4 regions of the Streptomyces sp. NPDC045778 genome follow, and region 2 is predicted to be linked to each of the others. Evidence: riboswitches for the same ligand, from Rfam matches in the RefSeq annotation. Region 2 holds a riboswitch; each other region holds the start of a gene.
The links. A riboswitch is a leader RNA that binds a small molecule or an ion and turns the genes downstream of it on or off. The one in region 2 is predicted to bind cobalamin.
Positions count from the first base shown of each region.

Region 1: another riboswitch for cobalamin. It lies ahead of AC07GB_RS17350 (ABC transporter substrate-binding protein); the one in region 2 lies ahead of metE (5-methyltetrahydropteroyltriglutamate--homocysteine S-methyltransferase).
Region 3: another riboswitch for cobalamin. It lies ahead of AC07GB_RS12420 ((2Fe-2S) ferredoxin domain-containing protein); the one in region 2 lies ahead of metE (5-methyltetrahydropteroyltriglutamate--homocysteine S-methyltransferase).
Region 4: another riboswitch for cobalamin. It lies ahead of AC07GB_RS02185 (ribonucleoside-diphosphate reductase subunit alpha); the one in region 2 lies ahead of metE (5-methyltetrahydropteroyltriglutamate--homocysteine S-methyltransferase).

Region 1 is NZ_JBWKJZ010000012.1:50,655-53,852, forward strand. It holds gene AC07GB_RS17345 (FecCD family ABC transporter permease) at 1-669, opposite strand, end outside; gene AC07GB_RS17350 (ABC transporter substrate-binding protein) at 666-1,673, opposite strand; cobalamin riboswitch at 1,829-2,014, opposite strand; gene AC07GB_RS17355 (VOC family protein) at 2,038-2,484, opposite strand; gene AC07GB_RS17360 (AraC family transcriptional regulator) at 2,489-3,198, opposite strand, start outside.
Region 2 is NZ_JBWKJZ010000021.1:30,071-33,268, forward strand. It holds gene metE (5-methyltetrahydropteroyltriglutamate--homocysteine S-methyltransferase) at 1-2,089, opposite strand, end outside; cobalamin riboswitch at 2,252-2,468, opposite strand; gene AC07GB_RS25315 (hypothetical protein) at 2,539-2,673, opposite strand; gene tsaD (tRNA (adenosine(37)-N6)-threonylcarbamoyltransferase complex transferase subunit TsaD) at 2,676-3,198, shown strand, end outside.
Region 3 is NZ_JBWKJZ010000008.1:10,348-13,545, reverse strand. It holds gene AC07GB_RS12425 (cytochrome P450 family protein) at 1-845, shown strand, start outside; cobalamin riboswitch at 942-1,062, shown strand; gene AC07GB_RS12420 ((2Fe-2S) ferredoxin domain-containing protein) at 1,126-1,533, shown strand; gene AC07GB_RS12415 (cobalamin-binding protein) at 1,565-2,479, opposite strand; gene AC07GB_RS12410 (SMP-30/gluconolactonase/LRE family protein) at 2,617-3,198, shown strand, end outside.
Region 4 is NZ_JBWKJZ010000001.1:494,686-497,883, reverse strand. It holds gene AC07GB_RS02185 (ribonucleoside-diphosphate reductase subunit alpha) at 1-1,573, opposite strand, end outside; adenosylcobalamin-variant (AdoCbl-variant) riboswitch at 1,720-1,818, opposite strand; gene AC07GB_RS02180 (hypothetical protein) at 2,146-2,781, opposite strand; gene mctP (monocarboxylate uptake permease MctP) at 2,850-3,198, opposite strand, start outside.

The sequences.
Region 1 (3,198 bases), on a different contig from region 2:
GCAGATCGCCAGGGCCACGGCGAGGACCGCCGCGCACAGCGCCACGTCCGTCCAGTCGGCCCCGCTCAACGAGCCGAGCAGCCAGAACAGGACGCCGCGCGTCGTCTCCGCGTCCGCGGCCGTCAGGATGACGAAGGAGGTGAGGGAGGAGAAGAGCTGCATGGCCGCGACCCCGGACAGGACGACGCGGTCCGTCGTGGCGCCCAGGGCCTGGCTGAGGAGCAGCACGAAGCCGAACGCGCACAGGGCACCGGCGAAGGCCCCGCCGGAGACCGACACCGCTCCCCCGCCCACCCCGAGGACGACCACCGCCACCGCGCCCGTCGACGCCCCGGAGGACACGCCGAGGACGAAGGGGTCGGCGAGCGGGTTGCGCAGGAGCGACTGGAGGACCGCGCCGCACACCGCGAGGCCCGCCCCGCACACGCCCGCGAGCAGGGTGCGGGGCATGCGCAGGTTCCAGACGATGCCGTCGCGCAGCGGGGTGAGCCGGGCCTCGCCCCAGCCGAGGTGGGCGGCCACCGCGGCCCAGACGTCCGGTACGGAGATGTCGGCGGGGCCGATGGTGACGGCGAGGGCCACCGACAGCGGGAGGGCCACCAGGCCCGCCGCCCACAGGAGCGCCGCGCGCCAGGCGCCGCGCACCCGCTCGGCTACGGCCGTGCTCACCGCGCCAGGCCGAACTCGCGCAGCCCGGCCGCGACTTGTTCGATGCCGTCGACCGTGCGGATCGTGGGGTTCAGGGCCTGGCCGCTGAGGAGCACGTACCGCTTCTTCTTCACGGCCGTGAGGTTCTTGGTGACGGGGTTGGACTCCAGGAACTTGATCTTCTGGCGGGCGCTCTCGGCGGACTGGGCCCTGCGGGTGAGGTCGCCGATGACGAGGACGTCCGGGTCGCGGTCGGCCACGGTCTCCCAGTTGACCTGGGGCCACTCGGCGCGCGTGTCGGCGAAGGCGTTGCGGACGCCGAGGGCGCGGGTGATGACGCCGGGCGCGCCGCAGCAGCCCGCGATGTAGGGCGCCTTGGAGTCGGAGAACCAGTACAGGACGGACGCGTCGGACGACTTGAGGGTGCGCTTCGCCTTGGTGACGCGGGACTTGAGGTCCGCGACGAGGCGCTCGCCGCGCCCCTCCACGTGGAAGATCCGGGCCAGGTCGCGGATCTCGCCGTAGACGGTGTCCATGGTGAGCGTCTTGGTGCGGGTGCCGTCGCCGTCGCCGCTGTTGTCCTTGCCCGCGCAGTCGGTGGGCGAGACGTAGACGGGGACGCCCAGCTCGGTGAACTTGGCGCGGTCGGCGACGCCGCCCTTGCCGACGGTGTAGAGGAACGACGCGCTGACGAAGTCCGGCTCCTTGGAGAGGACCTTCTCCAGGGACGGATAGCGGTCGGCGAGGCGCTCGACCTTCGCGTTCTGCTTCTTCAGCCCTGGCAGGACCGGGTCGGTCCAGGTGCCGGTCCCCGCCATGCGGTCGGCGAGGCCGAGGGAGAGCAGGATCTCCGTGGAGCCCTGGTCGAGGGAGACCGCCCGCTCGGGCGGGGAGGTGACCTCGACCTTCTTGCCGCAGGCGGTGACCGTCACCGGGTAGCCGGCGGCCTTGGCCCCCTCGTCCCGCCGCTCGGCCGAGCCGCCGCCGCAGGCGGTGAGCAGGAGCAGGCCGCCTGCCGCGAGCAGCGCCGTGAGGCGCGCCCCGGGTGTGGTGCGGGCACCGGGGACGGTGCGGGGACGGGCGGCCGCGCGGAGTGCGCGAGGGGCGGATGAGGGCACAGGTCTTCCCGGGTCTCATGGCTCATGCGCGGAGCCTGGTCTGCGAAACCCCGCCGCCCGGCGCGCGGACGGCGGTGCCAGCAGGTCTTCGGACTCGGGTTCGTCCGGGCGGGGCCGCCTTCCCGGATGTCCGGTGACATCCAGTGGCCGCTGGTCCCCCCGTCCCCCTCACCGCTGCGCGTCAGTTCCGGATTCCCACCGGATTCCCTGGCCCGGGTGCGGGCACGACTGGCGTGCGCAAGCTATCACCCCGGCGCGGGCCGGCAGGGCGTCACCCCTGCTCGGGGTGCGGCTCGCCGCGGTAGGTGCCGAAGGACCACTTGTTGCCCTCCGGGTCCGCGACGGCGAACTCGCGGCTGCCGTACGGCTGGTCCTCGATCTCGCGGATGACCTGCACGCCCGCCTCCTTGAGGCGTTGGTGGAGGGCGTCGACGTGGTCCGTGACGACGTACGCGCCGAACGTGCCCGGCCGCAGGCACCACTCGGCCGACTCCGGGTCGTACGAGCCGAGCATGACGCCGCCGCCCTCGGGCCAGTCGAGCTGGGCGTGCGCCACGCGGCCGGCGTCCTCGTACACGGCGGTGCGCAGGAAGCCGACGGTGGTGACGAGGAAGTCGATGAGGGCGGGCGCGTCGTGGGCCTGGAAGGTGGGCCAGACATCGGGGGCGCGCAGCTTCGGCGAGGTGTGACCGTTCTGTACTGCTTCGGTGGTGTTCATGCCCTCAGCCTTCGCCGTCGCGGTGCCCTCCGGCTTGGATATTCCGGCACTCTTCGGCCAGCCAGGCGCTCGGGCTCGCGTCCGTGTACTGGCGGAAGTCGCGTACCAGGTGGGAGTGGTCGTAGTAGCCGCAGTCGGCGGCGACGCGGGCGAGGTCGGCGGGGGCGCCCGCGACGACCGCGCGCACGATTCGCGCCTTCGCGTGCTGGAAGCGCATCAGGCGGGCGGCCTGCTTGGGCGTCACGCCGGTCTCGGCGCGGAACAGGGCGGTCAGGCGGCGCTCGCTGAGCGCGACGTGCGCGGCCAGGCCCCGCACGGTGCCCGCGCCCCGGTGCCGGGCGAGCCAGGCCCAGGCCTCGGCGACCTCGGGGCGCACCGGGGCGAGGCGCCCGGCGTCGGCGGCGCGGCGCGCCAAGTAGGCGTTGAGGCAGGCGAACCGCTCGTCCCAGCCGTCGGCCGCGCACAGCCGCTCGCGCACGTCGGCGGCGATCCGGCCGAGGACGTCCGTGCCGTCGGCGACGAGCACGCCGGTCAGTTCGGCGGCCGGGAGGCCGAGGAGCGAGCGGGCCGCGAGCGGGTGCACGGCGAGCTGGATGCCCGCCTGGTGCTCGGGCTGCACGACGTACGCCGGGCTCTGGTGCAGGCCGCCCACGACGATGCCGGTGCGCACCGCGCCGGGCCCGGTGGCCTGCCGCGCGGTGCGGCCGGTGACCA
Region 2 (3,198 bases):
AGCCCGCGGCGGCCAGCTCGTCCGCGACCCGCATGTGCGAGCGGGCCGCCTCCAGACTGATGACGTCCGCGTCGAGGTCGTCGATGGCCTTCAGGACGTCGCCGAACTCCGCGTAGCACATGTGGGTGTGGATCTGCGTCTCGGGACGTACGCCGCTGGTGGTGAGCCGGAAGGACTCCGTCGCCCACTCCAGGTACGCGGCGTGGCCTGCCGCGCGCAGCGGCAGCGTCTCGCGCAGCGCGGGCTCGTCGACCTGGATCACCGACGTGCCCGCCGCCTCCAGGTCGTTCACCTCGTCGCGCAGGGCGAGCGCCACCTGGCGCGCGGTGTCGCCGAGCGGCTGGTCGTCGCGGACGAACGACCAGGCGAGCATCGTCACCGGGCCGGTCAGCATGCCCTTGACCGGCCGGTCGGTGAGCGCGTTGGCGTACGCGGTCCAGCGCACCGTCATCGGCTCCGGGCGCGAGATGTCACCGGCGAGCACCGGCGGCCGCACATAGCGCGTGCCGTACGACTGGACCCAGCCGTGCCGGGGCGCGAGGTAGCCCGTGAGCTGCTCGGCGAAGTACTGGACCATGTCGTTGCGCTCGGGCTCGCCGTGCACCAGGACGTCGATGCCCGCCTTCTCCTGGAAGGAGAGCACCGCTTGGATCTCGGACTCGATGCGCTGCTCGTACCGGGCCTCGTCGATCCGGCCCGCGCGCAGGTCGGCCCGGGCCGCGCGCAACTCGGTGGTCTGCGGGAACGAGCCGATGGTCGTCGTCGGGAGCAGCGGCAGGCCCAGGCTCGCGCGCTGCGCCGCGGCCCGCTCGGCGTACGGCTGCGCGCGCCGGGCGTCGGCGGCGCTCGCGGCGGCGGCGCGGGCGCGCACCGCCGGGTCGTGGGTGAGCGCGGAGCCCGCGCGCGAGGCCAGGTCGGCGCGGTTCGCGGCGAGTTCGGCGGCGATGGTGTCCGTGCCCCGGGACAGGCCCCGGGCCAGGGTGACCAGCTCGGCCGTCTTCTGCCGGGCGAAGGCGAGCCAGCGCGTGACCTGCGGGTCGATGTCGCGCTCGACGGCGGCGTCCAGCGGCACGTGCAGCAGGGAGCAGGAGGCGGCGACGTCCACGCGGTCGGCGAGCCCGAGCAGCGTGCCGAGGGTGCTGAGGGATTTCTCCAGGTTGTTGATCCAGATGTTGCGCCCGTCGACGACCCCCGCGACCAGGCGCTTGCCGGGCAGGCCGCCCACCCGCGCGAGGTCGTCGAGGTTGGCGGCTGCGGGGCCCGTGAAGTCGACGGCGAGACCCTCGACGGGCGCCTTGGCGAGCACCGGGAGGGCTTCGCCGAGCCGGTCGAAGTAGGAGGCGACGAGCAGCTTCGGCCGGTCGGCGAGCGCGCCCAGGTCGCGGTAGGCGCGGGCCGCCGCGTTCAGATCGGCGGGCGTGCGGTCCTGCACGAGCGCGGGCTCGTCCAGCTGCACCCAGGCGGCGCCCGCCGCCCGCAGGTCGGCGAGGACCTCCGCGTACACGGGAAGCAGCCGGTCCAGGAGCGTCAGCGGCTCGAAGCCGGGGTCGACGTCCGGCGCGGGCTTGGCGAGCAGCAGATAGGTGACCGGGCCGACGAGCACGGGGCGCGCGGCGAGCCCGAGCGCGAGTGCCTCCTTCACCTCGGCGACCTGCTTCGTCGCGTCCGCCGCGAAGACCGTGTCCGGGCCCAGCTCCGGCACCAGGTAGTGGTAGTTGGTGTCGAACCACTTGGTCATTTCGAGGGGCGCCACGTCCGCGGTGCCCCGGGCCATCGCGAAGTAGCCGTCCAGCGGGTCGGCCGCGACCGCGGCGCGGTGCCGGGCGGGGATCGCGCCGACCATCACGCTGGTGTCCAGGACGTGGTCGTAGTACGAGAAGTCGCCGGTCGGCACCTCGTGGACACCGGCGTCCGCGAGCTGCTCCCAGGTGGTGCGGCGCAGCAGGGCGGCGGTCTCCCGCAGGGCCCGGGCGTCGACGCGGCCCTTCCAGTAGCCCTCGACGGCCTTCTTCAGCTCCCGGTCTGCGCCCTGGCGGGGGTAGCCGTACACGGTGGCCCGTGCCGCCGCGGCTGCGGACGTGTCTGTCACAGAACTCTCCTTCGCGAGCAATGTCGTGTGAGTCCCGGGACGATCGGGAACGCGAAGGAAGACAGACCGGGACGACCGGCCACGGCCTTCGACGGCCGCGCGCCTGTGCCCGATGTGTACGCCGACCCGCCCACGAGGTCACCGGTGAGCCGCGCACGCCGAGGCGCGCACGGGCGACGGGCAGGTCTTCGGACTCGCGGGCGAGACCTCCGAGGAGGTCACCTACTGGCCGTCGCTTCCCGGGTCCGTGCCGGACCCAGTGCGTATGACGGCGGTCGTTCCCACTCACCGCTGCGGGGCAGTCCCGGATTCCCACCGGGTTCCCTCTTACGACGCCGCTGCCTGGCGGGCAGGGCGAACCAGTCGCGCCGCAAGCGTAGGTGATGAACCCCTGTCCGGGGGAGGGGGGAAGACGGAGGGCCCTGCTTATTGCACATAGATTGCAATTACTATGGAGAGGCAGTAGCCGGGCCGGTCGGCACGCCGAAGGAGCCGGTGGAGCCGGTCGGCAGGCCGAAGGAGCCGGTGGAGCCGGTCGGCAGGCCGAAGGAGCCGGTCGGCACGCCGAAGAAGCGGGAGTACACGCATGGCACCCCCTCGGATCGTTCTGGGGATCGAGTCTTCTTGCGACGAGACCGGTGCGGGTCTCGTCCGGGACGGACGCCTGCTCGGGCACGCCGTCGCGTCCAGCATGGACGAGCACGCCCGCTTCGGCGGCGTCGTGCCCGAGATCGCCGCCCGCGCCCACGTGCACGCGCTGAACCCGGTGGTCCGCCGCGCCCTCGACCAGGCGGGGCTGCGGTTCGGCGACATCGGCGCCGTCGCCGTGACCACCGGGCCCGGCCTCTCCGGCGCCCTCCAGGTCGGCCTCGCCGGAGCGAAGGGGCTCGCGTACGCGCTCGACGTGCCGCTGTACGGCGTGCACCACCTGGCCGGGCACGTCGCCGCCGACACCCTGGAGCACGGCCCGCTGCCCGACCCGTGCGTGGTCCTCATCGTCTCCGGCGGCCACACCTCGCTGCTGCTCGTGCGCGACCTCGCCCGCGACCCGATCACGCACCTGGGCGACACCCTGGACGACGCCGCGGGGGAGTGCTTCGACAAGGTGG
Region 3 (3,198 bases), on a different contig from region 2:
ACGACCTCGCGGGGCGCGGCGGCGACGCCGTCGACCTGCGCCGCCACTTCGCCTATCCCCTGCCCATGGCGGTGATCGGCGACCTCCTCGGCGTACCCGAGGAGCGCTACGACGACTTCCGGAACCTCTCCGCGAGCCTCACCAGCAGCGTCACCACGCCCGACGAGACCCTCGCCACCCAGCGACGCCTGCACGCCCTCCTCACCGACCTCGTCGCCGCACGGCGGCAGCGGCCGCGCGAGGACCTGACCAGCCATCTGATCGCCGCGCGCGACGACGGGGACCGGCTCTCGGAGCCGGAGCTGATCGGCACCCTGGTCCTCGTCCTCGTCGCGGGCCACGGCACCACCCTCAACCTCATCACCAACGCGACCAGGGCCCTGCTCACCCACCCCGAACAGCGCGCCGCCGTCACGGCAGGGCACCGGCCCTGGGAGGCCGTGGTGGAGGAGACCCTGCGGTGGGACGCGCCCGTCGCGCACTTCCCGCTCCGCTACGCCCTCGACGACATCACCATCGGGGGCGTGGTGATCCCCCGCGGCGACGCCGTCCTCGCCTCCTACGCGGCAGCGGGCCGGGACCCCGGGCAATTCGGCGCCGACGCCGCCCAGTTCGACCTCGCACGCCCGCAGCCGAAGCATCTCTCCTTCGGCCACGGCCCGCACTACTGTCTCGGCGCGGCCCTGGCACGCCTGGAGGCGGGCATCGCCCTGCCGGCCCTGTTCCGGCGGTTCCCGCGCATGGAGCTGGCCGTGCCGCCCGGCGAGTTGGTGCCGCTGCCGTCCTTCGTCAGCAACAGCGTCCAGGCCCTGCCGGTCACCTTGTACGGCTCGTACGGCCACTGACGCTCGTACGGCGGGCGCGGCACCGGAAACGGGCCCCCGGCCGGTCACGTACGGCCGGATGGAATGATGACGGGCGAACAAGGCGACGGCGGTCCGAGGAAGCCGGTGTGAATCCGGCGCGGTCCCGCCACTGTGATCGGCGAGCGCGTCCCGACCGGCCACCGCCCCCAGGGGGTGGGAAGGCCGGGACGAGCGACGACCCGAGAGCCAGGAGACTCACGCGGTCGCCTCCTCCACGGAACACCGGGGCGGATCTCCCCGGAGAGAGGCAGGACGCGGCATGCCCGCAAGACCGGCCCGGACGTCGTCCGGCACCGCGAGGAGTTTCGAGTCGGCCACCGCCCCGGCGCCCTGCCGGGTCGTCGTGTGCCGGGACTGCTGCTGCGGCAGCCCGAAGGTGACCGGCGTCGACCACGCCGAGCAGACCGCGCGTCTGCGGGCCGAGGCGCCCGTGCGCGTCTCCGCCTGCCTGGACGTGTGCGACCAGGCCAACGTCATCGTGGTCCAGCCCTCCGCGGCGGGCCGGGCGGCGGGCGCCCGGCCGGTGTGGCTCGGCCTGGTCAACGACGCGGACGCGACCGAGGACATCGTCGCCTGGGTCCGCGCCGGAGGCCCGGGCATCGCGCCGCGACCGGAGATCCTCGACCTGTACGCGTTCAGCCCGCCGCGGCGCCGCGCGCTGCCCTGAACGCCGGGCCGGGGCGGCGCGCCCCCCCGCGTCAGCGGAGCGGGCGCGCCTCGGCCGGCGTCACCGCCGCCCCGGCGCGCACCCCGTGCAGGACGTGGGCCAGCACCTCCGCCCCGCGGACGACACGCGGCCCTGGCCGGTTGAAGTACGCGGGCCCGTCCAGGACCCAGACGCGCCCCGACCGGACGGCCGGCAGCCCGGACCAGCCGGGCAGCCGGGTGAGCAGGTCCGACTCGCGCAGCGTCCGCTCGGGCGGGAAGCCGCACGGCAGGACGAGCAGCACCTCGGGGCGGGCGGCGCGCACCGCGTCCCACGTCATGGGCCCGGTGTGCTCGCCGGGCGCGGCGAGGAGCGGTTCGCCCCCGGCGGCAGTGATCTGCTCGGGCACCCAGTGTCCTGCGGGCCACAGCGGATCCAGCCACTCGATCGCGACCACCCGGGGCCGCTCGCGCCCGGCGGTCAGCGCGCGCACCCGCTCAAGGCGGGCCCGCAGCTCCCCCCGGCGCAACTCGGCCCGCTCCCGCACACCGAGAACGGAGCCGACGGTGACCAGGCAGTCCAGGACGTCTTCAAGGGTGCGCGGCTCCAGGCTCAGGACCCGCGTGTCCGCGTCCAGGAGCCGCACGGTGCGGCTGACCCTCTCGTACGACACCGCGCACACGTCGCACAGGTCCTGCGTGAGGACTACATCGGGCCGCAGCGCCGCCAGCGCCTCCGTGTCCAGGGTGTACAGCGAGGACCCGGAGTGCGCCGACCCGCCCACCGCGTCGGAGATCTCCCGGCTGCTCAAGACGTCCTGGTCCAGGTCGGCGCCCGTCACCACGGGGACGGACGCCACGTCCTGCGGCGGCCAGTCGCACTCATGGGTGCGCCCGACCAGCCGCTCCACCAGGCCGAGTTCGGCGACGAGGTCGGTGGCGGCGGGGAGCAGGGACACGATGCGCATACGCCGACCCTAAGGCGTGAGCCACCGTCCGCGCCCCGCACGGGTGTGGCCGATCCGACGCCTCCCGACGGTGGTGTTCGCGGTCGCCGGAGCCGATACTGCGCCGGGCGGACCGACCCGACGACGGAGGGGAACCGATGACGTTGAAGGTGAGCCGGAGGCTCCGCGGAGCCGTGCGCCGGCCGGGCCGCGGCATCCTGTCGATGGCCCTCCTTGCCGCGGCCGCGGGTGTGCTCGCACCCGCCCCCGCGTCCGCGGCACCGGCCTGTGCCGCCACCGGGGCGGGCGCGCCGGTCCAGGTGGCACGCGTCCCCGACTGGGTCGAGTCGATCGTCGTGGACGAGCGCGGGAGGATGTTCGCCACCGCGTACTTCTCCGGCCGCGTCTACCGGATCGACGCGCCGGGCCGCACCCCCGTACCCCTCACCGGCGATGTCGGCGCCAACGGCGGGATCGTCGTGCGGGACGACGGCCGCCTCCTCGTCGGCACCGGCAACGACCTTCTGCACTCGCTCACCGGCGACGCGCTGCCCACGTCGAAGCTCCTGCTCGTCGACCCGGACACCGGCGAGGTCAGCACGTACGCCGCCGGTCTCGGCGGCATCGACGGTGTCGCCCTCGCGGCCGACGGCACCGTGTACACCACGACGCTGGGCGGGCGGAACATCGGCCGCGTCACGCCGGACGGCGAGGTCGACCCCGCCTGGGCCCAAGTGCCC
Region 4 (3,198 bases), on a different contig from region 2:
TGGCGCCGAGGCCCACCGGGCGCCACTTGGCGTTGGAGCGCCCGGCCTGCTCGGTCGGGTAGAAGTTGATGTCGACGACGCGGTCGAGGAACGTCACGGCGGTGCGCACGGTGGCGTCGAGGCGCTCCCAGTCGATGTCCCCGTCGGCCACGAAGGCCCCGAGGTTCACCGAGCCGAGGTTGCACACGGCCGTCTCGCCGTCGTCCGTGACCTCCAGGATCTCCGTGCACAGGTTGGAGGAGTGCACGGTGTGGCCGGGCTCGGCGGTCTGGTTGGCGGTGCGGTTGGAGGCGTCCTTGAAGGTCATCCAGCCGTTGCCGGTCTGCGCCAGGGTGCGCATCATGCGGCCGTACAGATCACGGGCGGGCATGGTCTTCTGCGCCAGGCCCTTGGCCTCGGCCGCGCGGTACGCCGTGTCGAACTCCTCGCCCCACAGGTCGACAAGCTCGGGCACGTCGGCGGGCGAGAACAGCGACCACTCCTGGTCGGCGGCGACCCGGCGCATGAACTCGTCGGGGATCCAGTGCGCCAGGTTCAGGTTGTGGGTGCGCCGGGCGTCCTCGCCGGTGTTGTCCCGCAGCTCCAGGAACTCCTCGATGTCGGAGTGCCAGGTCTCCAGGTAGACGGCGGCGGCGCCCTTGCGGCGGCCGCCCTGGTTCACCGCGGCGACGGAGGCGTCCAGGGTCTTGAGGAACGGCACGATGCCGTTGGAGTGGCCGTTCGTGCCGCGGATCAGCGAACCGCGCGAGCGGATGCGGGAGTACGAGAGGCCGATGCCGCCCGCGTGCTTCGACAGGCGCGCCACCTGGTGGTAGCGGTCGTAGATCGAGTCCAGCTCGTCGAGCGGGGAGTCCAGCAGGTAGCAGCTGGACATCTGCGGGTGGCGGGTGCCGGAGTTGAAGAGCGTCGGCGAGGACGGCAGGTAGTCGAGGCGGCTCATCAGGCCGTACAGCGCGGCGACCTCGTCCAGGGCCCGCACCGACTCGTCCTCGGCGAGGCCGACGGCCACGCGCAGCATGAAGTGCTGGGGCGTCTCGATGACCTTGCGGGTGATCGGGTGGCGCAGCAGGTAGCGGCTGTGCAGCGTGCGCAGGCCGAAGTAGCCGAAGCGGCGGTCGGCGCCGTCGGCGAGCGCGGCCTCCACGAGGGCGTCCAGACGGGCGCAGTGCAGGGTCGTGAAGGCGGCGGTGCGGTCGGCGATGAGGCCCTCGCGGTGGCCGACCGCGACGGACTCGGAGAACGACGTGACGCCCTGCGACGCGGCCTCCTCGCGGATGCCGATCGTCAGGAGGCGGGCGGCGAGCCGGGAGTAGGCGGGGTCCTCGGAGATGAGCCCGGCGGCCGCCTCGGTGGCAAGCTCCCGCAGCTCGGCCTCGTCGGCCTTCGCCGAGCGGCCGCGCAGCGCGGCCGCGGCGACGCGTCCGGGGTCGGCGTCGGGGAGGTCGGCGGTGAGGTCGGTCAGGGTGCGCAGCAGGGCGGCGCCGGGCCCGTCGGTGGACGGGGCGGACTGCTCGGCGTGCTGCTGACCGGCTTCGGCCTGCGCTGACGCGGGCTCGGCGGGCGCGATGGTCACGTGGTGCTCTCCCTCGCTCGGCTCTGGGCATCGAGGCAGGCGAGGGCACACGGGCGCGACCGCGCGCAGCGGTACGTACACCGCGTCCATCAGCCCATGTCCACGAGGCCCGGACGTCTGCGCCCGGACCGGGCGGCACGGGCGCGCTGTCGGCAGGTCCTCGGACTTTGTGGGTACGCAAATGCGCACACGTACACCGTTGCGGGACAGTTCCGGACTTGCACCGGATTCCCCTGCGACGACAGCGAGGACGAGCATACATCTTGTGCCGGGTTTCGGTGGCGCCCCTAGATGTTGTGTCGGTTGCTGGTCAGGGGGTGACCGCTTCCTCACGGGGGGTGGTCGCTCGGGGGTGCGCCGGAGCGTCAACTCACCAGGGGGGAGGCCGGGGAGGGGGCCGCTTCCCGGGCCTGGGGCGGGGTGCGCGGGGGCCGGCGCGGGGGGGCCTGGACCGGTCGGCCGGACGGCCTGGACCGGTCGGCCGGACGGCCTGGACCGGTCGGCCCAGGGGGGCTGGACCGGTCGGCCCAGGGGGGGCTGGACCGGTCGGCCCGGGGGCCCGGCCCGGTCGGTCAGCCGCCCGCGCCCGGCGGGTCCTGCGGGGCGCCGTCCCCGTTCGGCGGCAGGTCGCCGCGCTCCGCCGGGCGGCCCGTGTCGCCGCCGTCCGTGGGCAGGCCCTCGGGGTCGGCCTGCTCGGGCAGGGCCGCGTCCAGCTCGCGGTCGTCGGCGCGGTGGGCGTCCTCGGCGGCGGCGCGCAGCACCTCGCGGCTCACGGCGCCGCGGTCGGCGGCGAGTTGGATCCGCAGCCCGTTCTCCGTGCGGACGTACTCGTGCCGGGAGCCCGTGACGCGGTACCAGCCCTTGCCGTCCTTCTCGCAGCTCCTGGCGGCGGGCGGGACCGTACGGCAGTTGGCGTCGGTGACGGTGCCCCGGTCGACGGAGAGCGTGAGCTGCCCGCCGCCCTCGTCCCGCACGTACGTGGACTGGAAGCCGTCGTCGCCGATGACGCCCACCGACTGCCGGGCCAGCTCGAAGCCGTCGGCCTCCGTCACGTACACGTGCTCCACGACGGTCTGCGCCGCCTCGGCGCGGGCCTTCAGCTCGGCGCGGTCCGGCGGCGACCCGGCGGTGAGGTCGTCCGAGCCGCAGCCGGTGAGGGCGAGCGGGGCGAGGAACAGGGCCGGCAGGAGGCGGCGGGAACGTCTCATGCGCACATCCTTTCGCATGCGTCCGACGCCGCGCTCCGGCCGGCCCCGTCCGTCAGGACCGCCTCAACTCAGTGGCCCGCCCCCACCTTGGGCAGCTCCACGGACACGCCCTGGTCGCCTGCGTCGGCCGTGTAGTCCTCGGGAGAGGTCTCGTCGACGCCCTCGGGGGCCTTGAACGCCTTCAGGACGAAGGTGAGGACGACCGTGACGACCACGTTCAGGACGAACGCCGTCAGGCCGATGTAGCCGATCTCGCCGATGCCGGGGATCTCCTTGGAGGACCCGCCGAAGTGCTTCTGCGTCGGCGAGGCGACGCCGTAGGCGGCCACCGTCCCGTAGAGCATGCCGACCGCCCAGCCGGCGAGCAGCGCCCACCGGTGGAACCACCGTGTGAACAGGCCGCCGACGAGCGCGGGC